Regions from separate parts of the Nitrogeniibacter aestuarii genome, predicted to be linked through region 1. Evidence: predicted binding sites of a transcription regulator. Region 1 holds the regulator's gene; each other region holds the start of a gene.

The links. Region 1 encodes sigma-54, which starts transcription at its own class of promoters, with help from an activator protein. Its sites were predicted from a motif close to TGGCACGCTTNCTGCTNA; they were not measured.
Region 2: a site for sigma-54 is predicted at 2,742-2,759, ahead of J0W34_RS04855 (hydrogenase small subunit). Genes of this name have one in related genera too.
Region 3: a site for sigma-54 is predicted at 3,069-3,086, ahead of J0W34_RS10790 (dinitrogenase iron-molybdenum cofactor biosynthesis protein). Genes of this name have one in related genera too.

Annotation. Positions count from the first base shown of each region.
Region 1 covers NZ_CP071321.1:497,686-505,277, reverse strand. Annotated here, with positions in the region: gene J0W34_RS02365 (N-acetylglutaminylglutamine amidotransferase) at 1-176, opposite strand, end outside; gene thiL (thiamine-phosphate kinase) at 551-1,519, shown strand; gene J0W34_RS02355 (phosphatidylglycerophosphatase A family protein) at 1,549-2,034, shown strand; gene J0W34_RS02350 (CinA family protein) at 2,044-2,529, shown strand; gene recA (recombinase RecA) at 2,625-3,668, shown strand; gene recX (recombination regulator RecX) at 3,679-4,125, shown strand; gene lptB (LPS export ABC transporter ATP-binding protein) at 4,112-4,834, shown strand; gene J0W34_RS02330 (RNA polymerase factor sigma-54) at 4,849-6,261, shown strand; gene hpf (ribosome hibernation-promoting factor, HPF/YfiA family) at 6,276-6,599, shown strand; gene ptsN (PTS IIA-like nitrogen regulatory protein PtsN) at 6,717-7,202, shown strand; gene hprK (HPr(Ser) kinase/phosphatase) at 7,171-7,592, shown strand, end outside.
Region 2 covers NZ_CP071321.1:1,032,558-1,040,149, reverse strand. Annotated here, with positions in the region: gene J0W34_RS04860 (nickel-dependent hydrogenase large subunit) at 1-1,581, opposite strand, end outside; gene J0W34_RS04855 (hydrogenase small subunit) at 1,584-2,672, opposite strand; gene J0W34_RS04850 (glutathione S-transferase family protein) at 3,098-3,724, shown strand; gene J0W34_RS04845 (hypothetical protein) at 3,735-4,124, opposite strand; gene ilvD (dihydroxy-acid dehydratase) at 4,256-6,106, opposite strand; gene pgi (glucose-6-phosphate isomerase) at 6,299-7,592, shown strand, end outside.
Region 3 covers NZ_CP071321.1:2,357,247-2,364,838, forward strand. Annotated here, with positions in the region: gene J0W34_RS10775 (acetoacetate--CoA ligase) at 1-1,317, shown strand, start outside; gene J0W34_RS10780 (isochorismatase family protein) at 1,317-1,874, shown strand; gene J0W34_RS10785 (hypothetical protein) at 1,973-2,242, shown strand; gene J0W34_RS10790 (dinitrogenase iron-molybdenum cofactor biosynthesis protein) at 2,287-3,027, opposite strand; gene J0W34_RS10795 (CTP synthase) at 3,267-4,907, shown strand; gene kdsA (3-deoxy-8-phosphooctulonate synthase) at 4,904-5,740, shown strand; gene eno (phosphopyruvate hydratase) at 5,791-7,080, shown strand; gene ftsB (cell division protein FtsB) at 7,182-7,457, shown strand; gene J0W34_RS10815 (C40 family peptidase) at 7,485-7,592, opposite strand, start outside.

The DNA.
Region 1 (7,592 bases):
GCCGCTTCGGTCAGGTCCATGATCTTGAGCCGGCGATGGCCGAAGCCACGGCCCAGTTGCATGTGGACGCCAGCCCCGTCAGGTCCCCGTTTCTCTTGTGCGCCGACGATGCAGGCAAGTGCCTGCGCGTCGGGCATCTGCCCGTCAAACCTGATTTCACCAGCAATGCCGCACATGCCATCTCCTTTCTCGAGTTTCCGGATCGGACATCCGCCCTCACCGGCGGATGTATCGGCAAAACGCTCGCGCATCGGGTGATTTGATGCGCTGCCGTTGCGGGTGCTGCTAAAGGGCGACACCAGCCGTCGCACGACTCAGTCGCGATGCCCAAGGCATCTGACCACAGACCAGGCCTGCGGGTGGCCGGCAACGACGACACCCGAAGCTTTCCGGGAGCGTTTCGCACTTTGCTTCGCGCGGCACCGGCCACAGGGCCACGCGAGACAAGCGTTACATTCTAACAAACTAATTTTGCGCAAACGTTTCGTCACATTTGCAGCCCATTCGGCGCGGGCGCTATGCTGGCGCGTCCAAGAAGCCCATTCGACCCATGCCGTCTGAATTCGACCTGATACACCGCTATTTCCAGTGGCCCGTGACCCACACGGACCTGGGTGGCGGCGACGATGCCGCACTCATCACCCCCGCCCCGGGTCACCAGTTGGCCGTATCGGCCGACATGCTGGTTGAGGGACGCCACTTCTTCGAGAACGCCGAGCCCGAAGCCCTGGGCTGGAAATCGCTCGCGGTGAATCTGTCCGACATAGCGGCCATGGGCGGAGTTCCCCGCTGGGCGTTTCTGTCTCTGGCCCTGCCGGCCGTCGATTCCGACTGGCTCGATGGCTTCGCCAGGGGGTTCAGGGCCTGTGCGAGCACCTTCGGCGTGGATCTCGCCGGTGGCGATACGACACGCGGGCCGCTCACCATCAACGTGACCATCATGGGAGAAGTCCCCACCGGAATGGCCATCACACGCGCCGGCGCCCAAGCGGGCGACGAGGTCTGGGTGTCAGGCCAGCCCGGCCGCGCTGCGCTGGCCCTGTGGCATCTGCGTGACGGCACAGCGCTCGATCGGACGATGCGCGATGACTGCATGGCGGCGCTACACCGCCCGCAACCCCGCACCGGACTGGGCATGGGCCTGCGTGGCCTGGCCAGTGCAATGCTCGACGTGTCGGACGGTTTGCTCGGCGACCTGGGGCACATTCTGGCATCCAGCGGCGTGGGCGTTCGCCTCCGCGAAGCGGGCCTGCCCACGGCACTCCTGCTGACCGCCTGTGGCGACGCCGGTCTCGCACACAAAGCCTGCCTGACCGGCGGCGACGATTACGAGTTGCTCTTTACCGCCCCCGCGGCGCACCATGATGCGATCGAAGCCGCCGCGCGCACGGCTGGCGTGCCGGTACATGCCATCGGCACCCTTGTGTCGAGCAACGACGGCTGCCGTATCCAGCGCATCTCCGGCCACATGGAAACACTCGAGATGCGTGGCTTCGACCATTTCACCTCCGATCACTGAACCGACCCAAGACATCACTCGCCCCACCCATGCGACGCCCCGATCTGCAGTTTCTGTTCGCTCATCCGGCACACTTCATCGCGCTCGGCTTTGGCGCCGGTCTATCGCCCAAAGGCCCGGGCACCGCAGGGACACTCGCCGCCTGGCTGCTGTTCCCCTTGCTGAGCACGGCCCTGCCCGAGCCCATGTTGCTGCTCTTCTTGCTGACGGCCTTCGTGCTCGGCGTTTTCGCAGCGGACCGCACCGGCAAGGCGCTTGGCGTCTCTGACCACGGCGCCATCGTCTGGGACGAAATGGTGCCCTTCTGGCTGGTCTTGGCTTTCACACCTGCCACCCTTGGCTGGCAGGCCGCCGCCTTCGTGCTGTTTCGCTTCTTCGATATCGTCAAACCACAACCCGTGGGCTGGGCCGACAGCAAGGTCAAGGGCGGATTCGGTGTCATGCTCGACGACGTGATCGCCGCCGGCTACACCCTGCTGGTGCTGGCCATTGCCATGCGCCTCCTGGAGGCCTGAGACATGAGCATGGATGACGAACTGCTTGAGCTGGCCCTGAGTACCGGCAAAGCCCTGGAGACGCGCGGCTGGATCCTGACCACGGCGGAATCGTGCACCGGCGGCTGGATCGCAGAGGCAATCACGGCCATCTCGGGCAGTTCGGCATGGTTCGACACCGGGTTCGTCACTTACTCCAATGCCGCAAAAATGAGGCTGCTCGCCGTGCCGGAGTCAACGCTCCAGCAATTCGGCGCGGTTTCGACACAAACCGTGGAGGCCATGGTCACCGGGGCACTGGCAAACAGCAATGCAAACGTGGCCATCGCGGTCTCGGGCGTCGCCGGCCCGACGGGCGGCACGCCCGACAAACCCGTCGGCACGGTCTGTCTGGCCTGGTCATGGCCCGGACAGCCGGTTTTTTCGGAAACTTGTCACTTCAACGGCGATCGCACCAGCATCCGTCGCCAGACGGTGATTCACGCACTGAGCTCGATACTGTATAAAGCTACATGAGCAGTCACTGGGAATGCGCCCCCGGAAAAACGGACGCAACACACCAGCAAACTCTGTGCCATAATCATCATCAACCGAAATTGAGGACATTCCACATGGACGACAACAAGGCCAAAGCGCTCGCCGCCGCACTGTCGCAGATCGAAAAACAGTTTGGTAAAGGCTCGATCATGCGCATGGGCGACGACAACCTCGCTCGCGACATCGAAGCCGTCTCGACCGGCTCGCTGGGCCTCGACATCGCGCTGGGCCTGGGTGGCCTGCCCCGTGGACGCGTGGTCGAGATCTACGGCCCGGAATCGTCCGGTAAAACAACGCTGACGCTGCAAGTCATTGCCGAGATGCAGAAACTCGGTGGCACGGCCGCCTTCGTGGATGCCGAGCACGCGCTGGATGTCGGCTACGCCGAGAAGCTGGGTGTCAACATCGACGATCTGCTGGTCTCCCAGCCCGACACCGGCGAACAGGCGCTCGAGATTTCCGACATGCTGGTGCGCTCCGGCGGCATCGACATCGTCGTGATCGACTCGGTGGCAGCCCTGACGCCAAAAGCCGAAATCGAAGGCGAAATGGGCGACCAGCTGCCGGGCCTGCAGGCCCGCCTCATGAGTCAGGCCCTGCGCAAGCTCACCGCCAACATCAAGCGCACCAATACCCTGGTGATCTTCATCAACCAGATCCGCATGAAGATCGGCGTGATGTTCGGCAACCCGGAGACCACCACCGGCGGAAATGCACTGAAGTTCTACTCGTCCGTGCGTATCGACATCCGCCGTACCGGCACCATCAAGAAGGGCGACGAGGTGGTCGGTTCCGAAACCCGCTGCAAGGTCGTCAAGAACAAGGTGGCTCCTCCGTTCAAGCAGGCCAACTTCGACATCCTGTACGGTGAAGGTATCTCCCGCGAGGGCGAAATCATCGATCTGGGCGTTGAGGCCAAGATCGTGGACAAGGCCGGCGCCTGGTATTCGTACAACGGCACAAAGATCGGTCAGGGCAAGGACAACACGCGCGAGTACCTGAAGGCCAACCCGGCCATCGCGCGTGAAATCGAAAACAAGGTTCGCGCCACCTTCAACCTGTCGGCCATGGCCGCCATCGAGGCCGCTGCCGAACCGGTTGAATCGACCGAGGCCTGAGCCCGAGCCTATGGCAGACGCCCTGAAGGCCCGCGCCCTGAGACTGCTCTCGGGGCGCGAGCACAGCCGGGCCGAACTGGCGCGCAAACTGGGCAGCGAAGGCAACCGGGATGAGCTCGACGCACTGCTCGACCGCCTGGAGTCGCTGGATCTGCTCTCCGATGCGCGATTTGCTGAAAGTTATGTTCGCAGCCGCCAGACCCGGATGGGCAACCGGCGATTGCGTCTTGAATTGAAACAGAAGGGCGTGCCCGACCATTTGATCGACGCCGCTCTTGAAGAGGCCACCGACTCGGACGACGCCGTGCGCGCCCGTGAAGTGTGGGAAAAGAAATTTGGCCGGCAGCCGGTCGACGCCCGTGAATGGGCGAAGCAAGCCCGCTTTTTGCAGGGCCGGGGCTTTGCTGCCGACGTGATACACAAGATTCTGAAAGATCGCGACGATGAGCCTGCTTAGGGTCACCGGACTACAGAAGAAGTACAAGTCACGCACCGTGGTGCACGACGTCTCGTTCGAGGTCGGCAGCGGTGAAGTGGTGGGTTTGCTCGGCCCCAACGGCGCGGGCAAGACCACGTGTTTCTACATGATCGTGGGGCTTGTCGCCGCCGACGGCGGACAGATCACCCTCGACGAAGCCGACGTGACCCATCTGCCCATCCATGCGCGCGCGAAGCTTGGCCTGTCTTACCTGCCTCAGGAAATGAGCGTATTTCGCAAGCTCACGGTCGAGGAGAACATCCTTGCGGTGCTGGAGCTTCAGGGCCTGCCCAGGACAGCCCAGCATGAAAAGCTCGAAGAACTGCTCGAAGAACTCGGGATTGCCCACCTGCGCGACAGCACGGCCATCTCGCTTTCCGGGGGTGAGCGGCGCCGATGCGAGATCGCGCGGGCCCTGGCCACGTCGCCACGGCTGATCCTGCTCGACGAGCCGTTTGCCGGCGTTGACCCCATCGCGGTGCTCGATATCCAGAAGATCATTCGCTTCCTGAAGGACCGTGGCATCGGTGTGTTGATCACCGATCACAACGTGCGCGAAACCCTCGGCATCTGCGAGCGCGCATTCATCATCAACTCGGGTGAAGTGCTTGCCAGTGGCACACCATCCGATATCGTGCAAAATGACCAGGTACGTCAGGTCTATCTCGGCGAACATTTCAGACTCTGACAGCGCGATTCCCCATGAAACCCACACTTCAACTCAAACTCTCGCAGCACCTCACGCTGACGCCACAACTGCAGCAGTCCATCAAACTGCTCCAGCTGTCGACGATCGAGTTGAATCAGGAAATCGAGAAGGCACTGCTCGACAACCCGCTGCTTGAGCGTGAAGAGGGCCCCGGCCCCGAAAGCGGCAGTGAGGGCGATGGCGAAGGCGAGCGCAACGAAAGCGAGAGCACCGAGTCCCAGAGCAACGAAGTGCTCGACGCGATGTCCGACTGGGCCAGCTCCAGTTCGGGCAGCAGCAGCAACCGGGACGATGACGACGACAGCGACTTTCAGTCCTTCCACGCCGCCCAGGTATCGCTGCGGGAACACCTCGACCAACAGATTGCACTGACCCCGATGAGCGACCGCGACCGGTCGCTGGTCCGCCTGCTCATGGAAGCTCTCGACGACGATGGCTACCTGACGCAATCACTCGACGACATTCTGGAGATGTTCGATCCGGAGAACGAAGTCGAGATCGAAGACCTGCAGATTGCCCTGCACCACCTGCAGCACCTCGACCCCCCGGGCGTCGGCGCACGCAGCCCGTCCGAATGTCTGGCACTCCAGCTGCGCTCGCTGCCCGAGTCACCCACCCGTGATCTGGCCATGCGCATCGTTGTCGAGCACCTCGAATTGCTGGCCCAGCGCGACTTTGTCCGCCTCCGCCGTAACCTGCAATGCTCGGAAGACAGCCTGCGGGAGGCGCACCACCTCATCTGCAGCCTCAGCCCGCGTCCGTGCGCCGAGTTTGCCCTCAACGACACGCGTTACGTCATCCCGGACGTGGTCGTGCGCAAGGTCCGCGGCCGGTGGACGGCCGCGCTCAACCCCGAGGCCATGCCCAAGCTCAAGGTCAATGCCCTGTATGCGCAATTGCTCCAGCAGAATCGCGGCAACAACGGCGATCTGGGCGGCCAGCTGCAGGAGGCCAAATGGCTGATCAAGAACGTGCAGCAGCGCTTCGACACCATTTTGCGCGTCGCGCAGTCCATCGTTGACCAACAGCGCCAGTTCTTCGATTATGGAGAGGTGGCGATGCGCCCCTTGACGCTGCGCGAGATCGCAGAGGAACTGGAGTTGCACGAGTCGACGATTTCACGCGTCACCACGCAAAAGTACATGTCCACGCCCCGCGGCGTACTGGAGTTCAAGTATTTCTTTGGCAGCCATGTTGCGACCGATACCGGTGGCGCTGCCTCGTCGACCGCCATCCGCGCGTTAATTCGTCAACTTGTGGAGGCTGAAGACCGTAAAAAACCCTTATCCGATTCCAAAATCGCAGATTTACTTGGCCAGCAGGGCATGGTGGTGGCCCGACGCACGGTTGCCAAATACCGTGAGTCCCTCAACATCCCGCCGGTCAGCAAACGCAAGACGATCTGACTACAGGAGCGATCATGAACCTCAATATCACCGGACACCATGTGGAAGTCACGCCCGCCATCCGCGAGTATGTGGAATCCAAGCTGGATCGTGTGATCCGACACTTCGACAACGTCACCAGCGTGAATGTCATCCTGTCGGTCGAGAAGCTGGTCCAGAAAGCTGAAGTGACCCTGCATGTGCGTGGCAAGGATCTGTTCGCCGAAAGCGAAAACGAAGACATGTACGCTGCCATCGACGCCATGACCGACAAGCTCGATCGTCAGGTCCTCAAGTACAAGCAGAAGGTCCAGGGGCACAGCAACGAAGCGCTCAAGCACCAAAGCATCGAATCGTGATCGATTCCCTCGCCGCCTGACCGGGGACAAGGGTTTATAATGCGGGCCAATCCGCTCAATTAACCCGTCCCGCCCCGGCCGGGCGGTCTCGACCCCAAGGGGTCGCAAGAAGTCTCCATGAACCTCATTGCCTCCCTCCTTTCCTCCGATAACGTCCTCGTTGACCTCGAAGCCAGCAGCAAGAAGCGCGTCTTCGAACAGGCAGGCCTGATTTTCGAAAACAATCAGGACATTGGCCGCAGTACGGTCTTCGACAGCCTCTTCGCACGCGAACGGCTCGGCTCTACCGGACTGGGTCAGGGCGTCGCCATCCCGCATGGTCGAATCAAGGGCCTCAAAGAGGCGACCGGAGCGGTCATCCGTCTGAGCACACCGATTCCCTTCGACGCCCCTGACGGCAAACCCGTGGATCTTCTGTTCGTGCTGCTGGTGCCCGAACAGGCCACCGAGCAACACCTTCAGTTGCTGTCAGAGCTCGCGCAGCTGTTCAGCGACAGCGAATTCCGCGATCGCGTCCATCATGCGTCGGATGCGGCTGCCGTACACGCCCTGTTCACCACATGGGGTGCCCATGCGCCAGACCAGCGTCAGCCGCCTCTTTGAGCGAGTTGGCGAACGCCTTGAGCTGACGCACATCTGCGGCACGCTCGACCGGACGCTGTCGGTCTCCGAAGAACGCGTCTGGCCCGCCGATCTCGTCGGGCACCTGAATCTGATTCACCCCGAGCGACTCCAGATCGTCGGCATGGCCGAAATTGCCTGGGCACGTCGCCAGACCGCGAATCGCCTTGCCCGCTATGTCGAGGAAATTCTGTCGGCCCGCCCGCCAGCCATGATCGTGGCTGACGGCTGCGAGGTGCCAGCGACCTTCGAGCGCAAATGTGCGGCGGCTGACGTGGCCCTCTTCCGCTCACCGCAGCCGGCGGCCAGTGTCGTGGATCAACTGCGACTCTATCTGTCTCGCGAAATGGCAGAACGTACGGCCCTCCATGG
Region 2 (7,592 bases), 530 kb from region 1:
CGCTGCCACGGTACCAACCCCCTTGGCTTCCTTCGGCCAGTTGGCGGGATCCCACTTCTCGACGTTCGCGGTGGCAGAGTCGCCCGCCTTGAGGTTGTCGATCAGCTCGTTGAAGTCGTCCATCATCATTTCGGCCGAGTACTGGCTTTCCAGTGCACGCGCCAGGGTGCGACCGATGGTGGTCGGCAGCAGCTGCTTCAGCCCGTAGTCGGTGTCCGGCATGCCGAGCAGACGCGGGATGTCGCGGTTGATCATGCGAGCGGAGTAATCGACCTGATCCTTGACGCGCTGGCAATGCTTGTTGCCCTTCGTGGCGTGCATGTAACCGAGGATGTAGCGCGCCAGCGGCCCCACTTCCATCGGATGGCCACGCCAGCGCGGCGACTTGATCCACGAGTACTTCCCGCCCTCGTCGAGCTCCTTGATGTTGGTGCGCGAGCCCTTGGTGTTGGGGCCGAGCTGGTAGAACGGTTCGGTGATGCCGTCCCAGGGGTGCAGGCCCTTGTTCTCGTCAGGGTAGGTGTACCAGGAGTGATTGACGAACTCCTGCACCTGCTCCGGATCACGCGGATCGATTTCCTGGATGTCGTCCCAGTTGCCATCGATGATGGCACCGCCCGGCAGCTGATGCGTGGAAAAGTCGTAGGGGACTTTTTCGTACGTACCGTAGTCCGCCACGTTGAGGGCAGACAGGCCGCCGCCGTACAGCCAGCCGGCGTTCTTGTAGATGGTGCCGATCGCCAGTACGTCCGGGATGTAGACGTTGTTGTTGAAGTCGATCATCTCCTGGATACGCGCCTTGACGAAGTTCAGGCGCTCCATGTTGATCGCACCCACCGCGCCGGTGTCGTCGATGTTGATCGCGCACGGCACGCCCCCGACCAGATAGTTCGGGTGAGGGTTCTTACCGCCGAAGATGGTGTGGACCTTCACCCACTCCTTCTGCAGATCCAGCGCTTCCAGATAGTGCGCCACGGCCATCAGGTTGGCTTCAGGCGGCAGTTTGTAACCCGGGTTGCCCCAGTAGCCGTTCATGAACGGGCCCAGCTGGCCGGACTCGACGAACTTCTTCAGGCGGTTCTGGATGTCGCGGAAGTAGCCGCGGGATGCCAGCGGATGCGACGGCGACACAACCTGCTGCAGCTCGGAGGTGGCGCGCGGATCAGCGCTCAGCGCCGAGACCACATCCACCCAGTCCAGGGCATGCAGGTGATAGAAGTGCACCGCGTGGTCATGGACCTGAAGGGTCTTGGCCATCATCTCGCGGATGAGGTGCGCATTCTTCGGGATCTGGATGCCCAGCGCGTCTTCGACGGCACGCACCGAGGTCAGCGCGTGACACCCGGTACACACCCCGCAGATGCGCTCCACGAAGGCCCAGGCGTCGCGCGGATCGCGCCCCTTCAGGATCACTTCGAGGCCACGCCACATGGTGCCGGTGGACACTGCGTTGCGGATCACGTTGTTCTCGTCGAGGTTCACTTCGACACGCATGTGCCCCTCGATACGGGTCACCGGATCGACGACCACACGCTGGCCGGAGTCGTCCAGCCGGAACCCTTGAGTCTCGTATGCTGCCATGATTAGTTGTCTCCCTTCGGCAAGTCAGAACCCGGCTTGTTGCGCACACGCGACAGTGCGGATACGGCCGCATGAGCCGCCGCCACGGCGCCCACGGTGCCGGCCACAGCCAGACCCACCTCGTCGGCATTCTTCTCGACGCCGAACTGCTTGATATCCGTCAGACGGTCGTAGAAGGAACCCTTGTCCCAGAAGCCGTCTTCCGAGCAACCGATACAACCGTGACCCGACTGGATGGGGAAGGACGTCCCCTCGTTCCAGCGCACGGTCGAGCAGGCGTTGTACGTGGTCGGGCCCTTGCAACCGACCTTGTAGAGGCAGTAGCCACGGCGCGCGTTCTCGTCGTCCCACTCCTCGACGAACTGACCGGCGTCGAAGTGCGGACGGCGGTAGCACTTGTCGTGGATCCGCTGGCCGTAGAACATCTTCGGACGCCCCTGGCGATCGAGTTCGGGAATCTTGTCGAAGGTCAGCATGTAGGTCACGACCCCCGTCATGACCTCGGCGATCGGCGGGCAGCCCGGCACCTTGATGATGGGCTTGTCGTGAATCACCTTGTGAATCGGCGTCGCCTGCGTCGGGTTCGGCTTGGCGGCCTGCACACAGCCCCAGGAAGCACACGAGCCCCAGGAAATGATGGCCTTGGCATCCGCGGCCGTCTCCTTGAGCACCTCGATGAACGGACGACCACCGTGGATACAGAACATGCCGTCCTCGTTCAGCGGCGGGTTGCCTTCCACGGCCAGAATGAAGTTGCCCTTGTACTTGCGGCGAACCTCTTCGAGAATCGCCTCGGCCTGATGACCGGCCGCGGCCATCAGCGTGTCGTCGTAATCGAGCGACAGCATGGACAGGACCACATCCTTGGTCAGCGGGTGGGCGGAACGGATGAACGACTCGGAACAGCAGGTGCATTCCAGGCCATGCAACCAGATCACCGGCGTGCGCGGCTTGTTTTCCAGCGCATGCGCGATCTTCGGCGCAAACGCGGAACCCAGTCCGAGCGACGTGGCGGTCAACGAGCAGAACTTCAGAAAACTGCGGCGCGTAATCCCCTGGCGGCGCAGTACCTCGTAAAAGGTTTCGGTCATCGGGCGTCTCCCATTGGGTGTTATTCGATGTGCCATCCACTGATCCGGACACGCATCAACGGGCACATAGACTCAAGATCCGTGCCACCCGCAACCGATGCCTCAAAACCCGCGTGGTTTCAGGCGGTTACAAATCACCCCGACGGCCCGAGCGCCCCTGTACTGGAAAGTGGATTACCAGTTTCCACCTCCGGGCGCGCGCCTTCCATCCACATGCCGATTCAAGCCTGCCCGCGCCGGCAGATCGGGACGATTACCCTGTCATCAACACGGTCCGGGCGTGATACGAGCCCCGTCACACCCACTGGCCTGCGCGACCTGCCACGCCTTTTCAAGCGCTTGTTTGGCAGCAGGATCGGAAAGCACACGACCACCCACATCGGGCGTCAGCCCACTACAATGAGGGCCGTTCATCCGGAGAAAACATGATGCTGACGGTATATGGCTGCCCGAATTCCCGTTCGCTGCGCGCGGTGTGGGCGCTCGAAGAGGCTGGCGCAGAATATGAGTACGTGCTGATCGACCTGTTTCGCGGCGCAGGACGCTCACCCGACTTTCTCAAGATCAACCCGGCCGGCAAGGTGCCCGCCCTGGTCGAGAATGGCACGGCCATGACCGAATCCGGCGCGATGCTGCTGTGGCTGGCAGAGAAGTTTCCAGAGGCGCAGCTCATGCCCGCCGCCGGTACGGCACGGGCAGAGGCCCTGCAATGGTTGATGTTCGGGCTGACCGAACTGGAGCCACCCCTGTGGACGATCGCAAAGCATCGATTTGTGCTGCCTGCCGCTCGGCGCAACGCCACCATCGAAGAGACCTGCCGCTGGGAGTTCGCCAGCGCCTGCTCACTACTGGCCAGGCATCTGGTTGGCCGATCCTTTGTCGCGGGTGAGCAGTTCTCGATTGCGGATATCGTGATCACCCACTGTCTGGCCTGGGCACAGTCCGCCAAACTCGAGATCGTCCCTTCCGTGCTGCTCGATTACATGGAACGCCACCTGGCCCGACCGGCCGTGACGCGAGCGCAGGCGCGCGAGCAGCGTCCTGCTGCCTGAACCGGGTCCTTCACGCCCCGTCGCGCAGACCGCTGGTCACCATGGGTGAGAGCTGCGCACCGACACGTCGATGGCGCCCCAGATGGCGCAGCAGCCGGGTCTTTCGATGCACGATGCGTCGATGGCGCTCGCGCGCGCCCAGCCGGGCCTGCAGGTTGGCCGCCTCGCGCATGAGTACGTGCTGGGTGTATCGCATCAGGCCGGCCTGAGCGGCCAGTGACAAGCCGGTCACCAGAAACAGCAACCAGGTATGCGGATCGACAAACACCGGGTGCAGCGCCGGCCCCCACAGGCGCACCACGACCGCCATCAGCAGATTGCCAACCGCCATGGCGACCGCCAACCGGGTGAGCCATGGCCACACCCGGAGGATGAGGGTTTCTCGCTGTTCAGACGCCATGACACGCTCCTCGCCCGTTTCATTGAATGACGACAGGACGTGGGACTGGTTCAACAGCGCCGACCACCGGCCGGCGGTGTCATGAAAAAGGGCCGCCGAAGCGACCCTGTTGATCAGGCGAACCGCGGCGCTCAGCGCTGCAGCTGGGACAGATCCCTGACCGCCCCCGTGTCGGCACTGGTGGTCAGCGCCGCATAGGCCTGCAAGGCCTGCGACACCACCCGCTCACGGCCGATGGGCTTCCAGGCATCAGCCCCCTTGGCCTCCATGGCGGCACGGCGCTTGGCCAGATCGTCGTCACTGATGGCCAGATTGATCGTGCGATTGGGGATATCGATTTCGATGGTATCGCCCTCTTCCACCAGCGCGATGGCGCCGCCCATGGCTGCTTCCGGCGACGCATGCCCGATCGACAGCCCCGAGGTGCCGCCCGAGAAGCGGCCATCGGTGAGCAAGGCGCACGCCTTGCCCAGCCCCTTGGACTTGAGGTAGCTGGTCGGGTAGAGCATCTCCTGCATGCCGGGCCCGCCCTTCGGGCCTTCGTAGCGGATGATGACCACATCGCCAGCCACCACCTGTTCACCCAGAATGGCTTCGACGGCGGCATCCTGACTTTCGAACACACGGGCACGGCCGGTGAAGGTCCAGATGGACTCATCCACACCCGCCGTCTTCACGATGCAACCCTTCTCGGCGATGTTGCCGTAAAGCACGGCCAGACCACCTTCCTGGCTGAAGGCATTGGCCTTGTCGCGGATCACCCCCTTGGTGCGGTCCATGTCCAGCTCGTTCCAGCGGCGGTCCTGGCTGAAGGCCACCTGAGTCGGCACCCCGCCGGGGGCCGCGCGATAGAAATCGAACACGGAATTGTCATGGGCTTTCATCACGTCCCAGCGGGCGAGTGCATCGCCCATCGTCTTGCTGTGGACCGTATGAGTATCACTGTGCAACAGCCCGGCACGATTGAGTTCGCCGAGAATGCCCATGATGCCGCCGGCGCGGTGCACGTCTTCGATATGCACGTCCGGCACCGCCGGGGCCACCTTGGACAGGCACGGCACCTTGCGCGAGATCCGGTCGATATCGGCCATGGTGAAATCCACCTTGGCCTCCTGCGCCGCTGCCAGCAGATGCAGCACGGTATTAGTCGAACCACCCATGGCCACATCAAGGCTCATGGCGTTCTCAAAGGCCGCAAAGGTCGCGATCGAGCGCGGCAGCACCGAGGCGTCGTCCTGCTCGTAGTAACGGCGGGCCATCTCCACCACGCGACGTCCGGCTTCCTCGAACAGACGACGGCGATCCGCATGGGTGGCCACGATGGTGCCGTTGCCCGGCAGCGACAGCCCCAGGGCCTCGGTCAGACAGTTCATGGAGTTGGCGGTGAACATGCCGGAGCACGAGCCACAGGTCGGGCACGCAGAACGCTCGATGGCGGCCACTTCCTCGTCGGAACAGCTGTCATCAGCCGCCTTGACCATGGCATCGACCAGATCCAGCGCAATCACCTTGTTTTCCCACTTCACCTTGCCGGCTTCCATCGGGCCGCCAGAGACGAAGATGGCCGGGATGTTCAGGCGCATGGCGGCCATCAGCATCCCCGGGGTGATCTTGTCGCAGTTCGAGATGCACACCATGGCGTCGGCCGTGTGGGCATTGACCATGTACTCGACGCTGTCGGCGATCAGGTCGCGCGAGGGCAGGCTGTAGAGCATGCCACCATGACCCATGGCGATGCCGTCATCGACCGCGATGGTGTTGAACTCCTTGGCCACCCCACCGGCTTTCTCGATTTCCCGTGCCACCAGCTGGCCCATGTCTTTGAGGTGCACATGACCGGGAACGAACTGGGTGAAGCTGTTGACCACCGCGATGATCGGCTTTTCGAAGTCGCCGTCTTTCATGCCGGTGGCGCGCCACAGGGCACGCGCACCGGCCATGTTGCGACCGGCCGTGGAGGTACGGGAACGATATTGGGGCATGGATGTGTCTCCGCAGATTCGGTTTAGCCCAACATTGTACTCCGCCCAAAGCACTCGCGCAGACAGGGTGACGGGCTGCCCGATCGACATGCTGCGCTGCAGCGTCCGCAGACGGATTGAACCTCGATGTGCTAACGTTTGCCCCATGAATGTCACTTCAATTGCAGCACAAGAACAGCATTGGATCGCGGCATGACCCAAACGACACGCCATGGCGCATGGCACCGTGTACAAGCACACGCAGACGCATTCAAGAGCCACCGGATTCGCGACCTTTTCGCCGCCGACGAGCGTCGCGCCGAGCGCATGCAGGTCCGCAGCGGCCCCGTCCTGCTCGATTACAGCAAGAACCGCATCGACCACGACGGCCTTGAGGCCCTGTTCTCGCTGGCCGATGCCATGGGACTGCGCACGGCCATCGACGCCATGTTCGCCGGAGAGTCCATCAACAGCACGGAACAGCGCCCCGCCCTGCATGCGGCCTTGCGCATGCCGCGCGATGCCGTCCTCGAGGTCGGCGGACGCAATGTGGTCGACGACGTTCACGCTGTCCTCTCCCGGGTTCGCCGTTTTGCCGACCAGGTCCGCGACGGCCAGTGGCTGGGTCGCACCGGCGAGGCCATAACCGATGTGGTCAACATCGGCATCGGCGGCTCCGACCTCGGTCCGCGCATGGTCTGCGACGCGCTGAGCGCGCATGCCCACCCCCGCCTGCGGACCCACTTCGTGGCCAACGTGGATGGCACGCTCATTACCGGACTGCTCAGGCACCTCGATCCGAACACCACCCTGTTCGTCATTGCGTCCAAGTCGTTCGGTACCCAGGAGACGCTGGTCAATGCCAACACGGCCCGCCAGTGGTTTCTCGATCAGGGGGCCAGCGAAGCCGACATCGCCAAACACTTCGTCGCCGTGTCCACCAACGCGGAGAAGGTCGCCGCCTTCGGTATCGACACCGACAACATGTTCGGCTTCTGGGACTGGGTCGGCGGGCGCTACTCGCTGTGGTCCGCAATCGGCTTGCCGGTCATGCTCTCGGTCGGCCCCGATGTCTTCGACGAGCTGCTCGCCGGTGCGCACCAGATGGACCATCACTTCCGCACGGCACCATGGCAGGAAAACCTGCCGGTGCTGCTCGCACTGATCGGCGTCTGGTACATCAACGGCATGGGCGCCAACACCCAACTGGTCTCGCCCTATGATCACGGGCTACGTCAGCTGCCAGCCTTCCTGCAGCAGCTGGACATGGAAAGCAACGGGAAATCGGTCACCCGTGACGGCAAGCCGGTCGAGCGTCATACCGGCCCGGTGGTCTGGGGCTACAGCGGCATCAATGGCCAGCACGCCTTCTATCAGCTGCTCCACCAGGGCACCGAGCTCATTCCGGCGGATTTCATCGTCAGCGTGCGCAACCGTCTGAGCCCGGACGCCCACCACAAGGTCATCCTCTCCAACTGCATCGCCCAAGCTCAGGCGCTCATGCAGG
Region 3 (7,592 bases), 1.9 Mb from region 1:
GCCGGCTTGCCCTCGCTCAAGCGTGTCGTGGTCGCGCCATACCTGACCGCGCATCCCGATATCTCGACCATCCAGCATGCCCGCGTCTGGGGTGATGTCGTTTCGCCGTTCGCGCATGTCACCGAGATCACGTTCGAGCGTCTGCCCTTCGATCATCCGCTGTATGTGATGTACTCGTCCGGCACCACGGGCGTGCCCAAATGCATTGTTCACTGCGCCGGTGGCGCCTTGTTGCAGCATCTGAAAGAACACAAGCTCCACAGTGATGTCAGGCCGGGCGACCGGGTGTTCTACTTCACCACCTGCGGCTGGATGATGTGGAACTGGCTGGTTTCCGGCCTCGCCGCTGACGCGACCCTGCTCCTTTACGATGGCTCGCCGTTCGTGGGCGAAGGCGACATCCTCTTCGATTTCGCCGATGCCGAGAAAATGACGCATTTCGGCACCTCGGCCAAATTCATCGATCACCTCGGCAAGCTCGGCCGGCGGCCGATGGATACGCACAATCTGTCCACGGTGCGGGCCATGATGTCCACCGGCAGCCCGCTGGTCATCGAGGGCTTCGAATACGTGTACGACGCCATCAAGAAGGACCTGTGTCTCTCGTCCATCTCCGGTGGGACAGACATTCTGTCGTGTTTCGTGCTCGGCAACCCGGTGCTTCCTGTCTGGCGTGGAGAAATCCAGTGCAAGGGCCTCGGGATGGCGGTCGAGATCTACGACGACGACGGCAAGCCGATTCGGGGTGAGAAGGGCGAACTGGTGTGTACGAAACCCTTCCCTGTGATGCCCATCGGTTTCTGGAATGATCCCGACGGCGAGAAGTATCACGCGGCCTACTTCGATCGCTTCGACAACGTGTGGTGTCACGGTGATTTCTGTGAAGAGACGGACCACGGCGGATTCATCATTCACGGACGTTCCGACGCAACGCTCAACCCGGGCGGCGTGCGCATCGGCACGGCAGAGATCTATCGCCAGGTGGAAAAGCTCGATGAAGTGCTCGAATCGCTTGTGATCGGCCAGGATTGGGACCACGACGTGCGCGTGGTGCTTTTCGTGAAACTGCGTGAAGGCTTGAGCCTTGACGATGCACTCGTCGACAAGATCAAGAAGACGATCCGCGCCAACACCACGCCGCGCCACGTCCCGGCGAAAGTGGTCGAAGTGCAGGACATTCCGCGCACGCGCAGCGGCAAGATTGTTGAATTGGCGGTTCGCAACGTCGTTCATGGTCGGCCCGTCAAGAACGTCGAGGCGCTCGCAAATCCAGAGGCCCTTGACCAATACCGCGCCCGAACGGAGCTTGACGGCTGATGAAACACTCGACATTGCTTGTGGATGCGCAGCGAAGTGCGCTGTTGATGGTCGATCTTCAGGCCGGGCTGCTCCCCGTGATCGAAGGCGCTGAATCGGTTGTCGCCGCAGCACGCAAGCTGCTTGGCGCAGCCGGGGAACTCGACATACCGTGCGTGTTTTCGGAACAGTATCCGGATGGCCTGGGGCATACGGAACCGAAGGTGATCGAGGCCGCTCGCCATCCGCGCGTCGTCGGCAAGATGCACTTTTCGTGTGTGGCCGACGGATGCCTCGAGGGGACGGCAATCGACAGCGCCGACCAGGTTGTCGTTTGCGGCACCGAGGCCCATGTCTGCGTGCTGCAGACGGTGCTTGATCTGATTGTTGCCGGTAAGCAGGTCTTTGTCGTTGCCGATGCGGTCGGCTCGCGCGTCGAGGCGAACAGGCAGCTTGCGCTCACGCGCATGCAGCAGGCTGGGGCGCAGATCGTGAGTGTGGAGATGGTGATCTTCGAATGGCTTCACGTTGCCGGAACCGACCGGTTCCGGCAGGTGCATAAAGCCTTTCTCCGTTAACCCGCAGCGCTTGGCATGCAGATTGCACCGGATGAGCCGAAGCGCTTGTTGTGTGACCAATACGACAAGCAGCCCCCCCAGACCGATGGAGATTTGCCATGCCCGCTGCTTCACTGCTCAGCACGAAAGATCACAAAGGCCGCCCGGTCATGGCCGGCGATGAGATCCGTATTCTCGATGTCACGCCGGACCCGGACATGGACGAAGACGACCTGGACATGTTCATGGGTATGGTCGGCTCAACCTGTGCGATTGACGCCATCGACCATGACGGCCTTGCCTGGGTGACGGTGTGGTGGAACACCGGGGAGGGGTCGATGACCACCACGGTCGGGCTCGATTCCAGCCAATTCACCCGTACGGACTGAACGACAGCAACGCCCGGGCCGTCCGGGCTCGCTGTCCGGGTCTTTCAGTCATCGAGATCCGAAGCGTCGTAGTTTCGCAAACGTTTTTCGGCCGCGACCCCGAGGATCTTCAGCAACCATGGGGGCGGAGAACTGGTCATCGCCTGTTGGAACCGCGCCAGCACCTCAAGTGCCGGCCCGCCTTCTGGCAGTTTGATGGGGTAGATGTCCTGGCGAATCACCTTGGCGGCGGCCGGACCGCCAATGGAGACGAAATAGGCGACATGACAGTCGCCGATCAATCGCGCCCGCCACAGGTTCTTGTCGTCGGAAAACTCCGCGTCCATGGTGTCGCGAATATCGACCAGCCGGATCTCTTCCGGACTGACCTGATACACAAGAAAGCGCAGACAGGAGCCGAAGTGGCCTGAGAGGGTGTCGCCCTGGTCAGAGGCCACCGCCACGCGCACGGATCCGGGCATTTCGCCGTCGGTGTACGGATGGATGCGCGGCAGATCATCGTCACCCTGGCTATCGCCCCAGAGGATGCGCACGGCCAGTTTCATTGCCTCAAGACCGATCCCGATATCCTCTCCGTCCTCTTCGCCGTCAGCACTCTGGAAATCGGTCTTGAGCATGGTGACGGTCACCTGCTTGAGCTTGTCTTCGTCAATCTCGTCGCCGAGGCGTTGCTGGAGCAGTTCAAGAAGCCGCGGCAGTGTCACCGTCGGCATCGCTCGCGCTGCCAGCGCGACACGAAGGGCGGCTTCACGCGTGATCGGGGGGGCATCCACAGCTGCATTCATGAGGTCTCTCCATTGAGGTTGTGTATGGGTATGTCTTGAAGTGAGCAGATTGAATGCCAGCTCGGGACGATTGCCAAGTGATTGTTTTTTAAGAGTTCCTCTTCGCCAACAGTCTTGTCCGGCACGGCCTTGTCGGTAAACCGACGCCGATCCGGCATCATTCGCCCAAAAGCGTGTCGGCGCGTTGAGGCCGGGGCGGGAGTTCGGGTATCATTGCGCTTTCCCGCTCCGCATTTCTCATGACTAAGTACGTATTCGTGACCGGCGGTGTCGTGTCCTCTCTGGGCAAAGGCATCGCGGCGGCCTCGTTGGGGGCCATCCTGGAGTCGCGCGGTATTCGCGTCACCCACCTCAAACTCGACCCCTACATCAACGTCGATCCGGGCACCATGAGCCCGTTCCAGCACGGTGAAGTCTTCGTGACCGAAGACGGCGCTGAAACCGATCTGGACCTGGGTCACTACGAGCGCTTCACCAGCGCCAAGATGTCCAAGCGCAATAACTTCACCACGGGGCAGATCTATGAATCCGTGCTGAAGAAAGAGCGCCGCGGCGAATACCTGGGCAAGACGGTCCAGGTCATCCCTCACATCACCGACGAGATCAAGACCTTCATCAAGCGTGGTGCCGAAGGCGCCGATGTCGCGCTGGTTGAAGTGGGCGGCACCGTGGGCGATATCGAGTCACTGCCGTTTCTCGAGGCCATCCGTCAGATGGGTATCGAAGAGGGGCGCAACTCGACCTGCTTCATTCACCTGACGCTGCTGCCCTACATTCCGACTGCCGGCGAACTCAAGACCAAGCCGACCCAGCACTCGGTCAAGGAACTGCGCGAGATCGGTATCCAGCCAGACATCCTGCTGTGCCGCGCAGACCGTTCGATTCCGGCCGACGAGCGTCGCAAGATCGCCCTGTTCTGCAACGTGATGCCCGAGGCGGTCATCGAGGCGCTCGACGCCAGCTCCATCTACAAGATTCCGGGCATGCTCCATGAGCAGATGCTTGATGAAATCGTCTGCCACAAGCTGGGGATTCTGGCCAAGGCGGCCGACCTGTCGGTGTGGGATCGCATCATCAACGCGCTTGAAAATCCCGAGCGCGAAGTCGATGTCGCGTTTGTCGGTAAATACGTCGATCTGACCGAATCCTACAAATCGCTCATCGAAGCGCTCAACCACGCGGGTCTGAACACCCGCAGCAAGGTGAACATCCACTACCTCGATTCGGAAGAAATCGAGCAGAAGGGCTGTGGCGTGCTCGCCAAGATGGATGCCATTCTGGTGCCCGGCGGTTTCGGCAAACGCGGCACGGAAGGCAAGATCATGGCCATCCAGTATGCCCGCGAGAACAAGGTGCCTTACCTGGGCATCTGCCTGGGCATGCAACTGGCCGTGGTCGAATACGCCCGCAATGTGGCAGGCATGAATGGCGCCCACAGCACCGAATTCGATGACAAGACCCAGTTTCCGGTGATCGGTCTGATCACCGAATGGCTCGACCGTACCGGTCAGGTGGAACGTCGTGACGACAGCTCCGACCTGGGCGGCACGATGCGTCTCGGCGGTCAGAGCTGCGAACTGGGCGAAGGAACGCTTGCGCGTGACATCTACGGTCAGGCGAACATCATCGAACGTCACCGTCACCGTTATGAAGTGAACAACACCCTGCTGGGCAAGCTTGAAGAGGCTGGCCTGCGTGTGGGTGGTCGCGCACCCGGGACCAACCTGTGCGAGATGATCGAGCTACCGGACCACCCCTGGTTCGTGGCCTGTCAGTTCCATCCCGAATTCACCTCCAACCCGCGTCATGGCCATCCGCTCTTCACGGCATACGTGAATGCGGCGCTCAAGGCGCGTGAAGGCAAGGGGAGTCAAGCGTGAAACTGTGTGATTTCGAGGTTGGCCTCGACCAGCCGCTGTTCCTGATCGCCGGCCCGTGCGTGATCGAGTCCCATCAGATGGCGCTCGACACCGCTGGCGCACTCAAGGAAATCTGTGCCGAGGTCGGCATCCCCTTCATCTTCAAGTCGTCCTACGACAAGGCCAACCGCAGCAGCGGAAAGTCCTACCGCGGGCTCGGCATGGAGAAGGGGCTCGAAATCCTTGCCGATGTGCGCACGCAACTCCAGGTGCCGGTGCTCACCGACATCCACAGCATCGACGAAATCACCCCTGTCGCCAGCGTCGTCGACGTGCTTCAGACTCCAGCCTTTCTCTGCCGCCAGACGGATTTCATCGAGGCCGTCGCCCAGTGCGGCAAGCCGGTGAACATCAAGAAAGGGCAGTTTCTTGCCCCGGGCGACATGAAGAACGTGGTCGACAAGGCCAAGGCGGCCAATGGCGGCGCAGACAACATCATGGTCTGCGAGCGTGGCGCTTCATTCGGTTACAACAATCTTGTCTCCGACATGCGCTCGCTTGCGATCATGCGCGAGACCGGTTGTCCGGTGGTTTACGACGCCACCCACTCGGTGCAGTTGCCGGGCGGGCAGGGGACGGCCTCGGGTGGCCAGCGTGAGTTCGTGCCGGTGCTGGCACGTGCGGCCGTGGCCGCCGGTGTGGCAGGCATCTTCATGGAAACCCATCCGACGCCGGAAACGGCCCTGTCGGACGGCCCCAATGCCTGGCCGCTCCCCAGAATGAAAGCCTTGCTCGAAACGCTCAGAGACATGGACGCGCTGGCCAAGCGCTCCGGCTTTCTCGAAATGAACTGATCCGACTTCCATTCAACGAATCCAACCAATCGATACAAACAGGAAATCCTATGAGTGCAATCATTGACGTCATCGCCCGCGAAGTCCTCGACTCGCGTGGCAATCCGACCGTTGAAGCCGATGTGCTGCTCGAATCCGGCGTCATGGGCCGTGCAGCAGTTCCGTCCGGCGCCTCCACCGGCGCACGTGAAGCCATCGAGCTGCGTGACGGCGATGCCGCCCGTTATCTGGGCAAGGGCGTCGAAAAGGCGGTCGAGAACGTCAATACCGAGATTTCCGAGGCTCTGATCGGGCTGGACGCCGAAGAGCAGTCCTTTATCGATCACACCCTGATCGACCTGGACGGCACCGAGAACAAGTCCCGCCTGGGCGCCAATGCCACCCTGGCGGTCTCCATGGCCGTGGCCAAGGCTGCCGCTGAAGAGGCCGGCCTGCCGCTGTATCGTTATTTTGGCGGTTCCGGCCCCATGGCCATGCCGGTGCCGATGATGAACGTCATCAACGGCGGTGCGCACGCCAACAACTCGCTGGATATCCAGGAATGCATGATCATGCCGGTGTCCATGACCAGCTTCCGCGAAGCCCTGCGTTGCGGTGCCGAGATCTTCCACCACCTCAAGAAGCTCACCGATGCCAAGGGCTACCCGACGACTGTCGGTGACGAAGGCGGCTTTGCCCCGAACGTGGGCGGCACAGACGAAGCCCTGAACATGATTCAGGAGGCCATTTCCAACGCTGGCTACGAGCCGGGAACCGACGTGGTGCTGGCCCTCGACTGCGCTTCATCCGAGTTCTACAAGGATGGCCAGTATGTGCTCTCCGGTGAAGGCCTGACTTTGGATGCCTCCGGCTTTGCCGACTACCTGGCGACCCTGGCTGACCGCTTCCCGATCGTTTCGATTGAAGACGGTATGGCTGAAGACGACTGGGCAGGCTGGAAGCTGCTGACCGAACGTCTGGGCAAGAAGGTCCAGCTGGTGGGTGACGACCTGTTCGTGACCAACACCAAGATCCTCAAGCAAGGCATCGACCAGGACATCGCCAACTCGATCCTCATCAAGATCAACCAGATCGGTACCCTGTCCGAGACCTTCGCCGCCGTTGAAATGGCCAAGCGGGCCGGCTACACCGCCGTGATCTCTCACCGCTCGGGCGAAACGGAAGACTCCACCATCGCCGACATCGCCGTGGGTCTGAATGCCATGCAGATCAAGACCGGTTCGCTGTCTCGTTCCGACCGTATCTCCAAGTACAACCAGCTGCTTCGCATCGAAGAAGATCTGGGCGATACCGTCACTTACCCGGGTCTGGACGCGTTCTACAACCTGCGCCGCCGTTGATCGGCGGCTTGCGTGAGCCGGGCATGCTGATGCAGTATGCCGCTCAGCAGCCCTGACCCTGCGGGCCGGCTTGAAGTCGGCCCGTTTTCACACCAAGACCCATGCGCTGGCCCATACTCATTCTGCTCCTGCTGGTGGTAGCGCTCCAATTCCCGCTCTGGTTCGGCAAGGGAGGGTGGTTTCGCGTCTGGGAGGCGGACCGCGACCTTGGCGAACAGAAAGTACTCAATCAGAAACTTGAGCAGCGCAATGCCGGCCTGGAAGCCGAGATTCGCGACCTCAAGACGGGTAACGAAGCCATCGAGGAGCGTGCACGCTACGAACTCGGTTTAACCAAACCGGACGAGGTGTTTGTCCAGGTTCCCCAGAAGCGCTGAAATGACGGAGCCGCCGGCGGTCGGCATTCAGCCTTCGGGCTGAAGCGTCCGTGCCCCGTCGAATGCGCGTGACCAGTAACGGTTGGCCAGGCTGTCGATACGTACTGAACCGCGGCTGTTTGGCGCGTGCAGGAA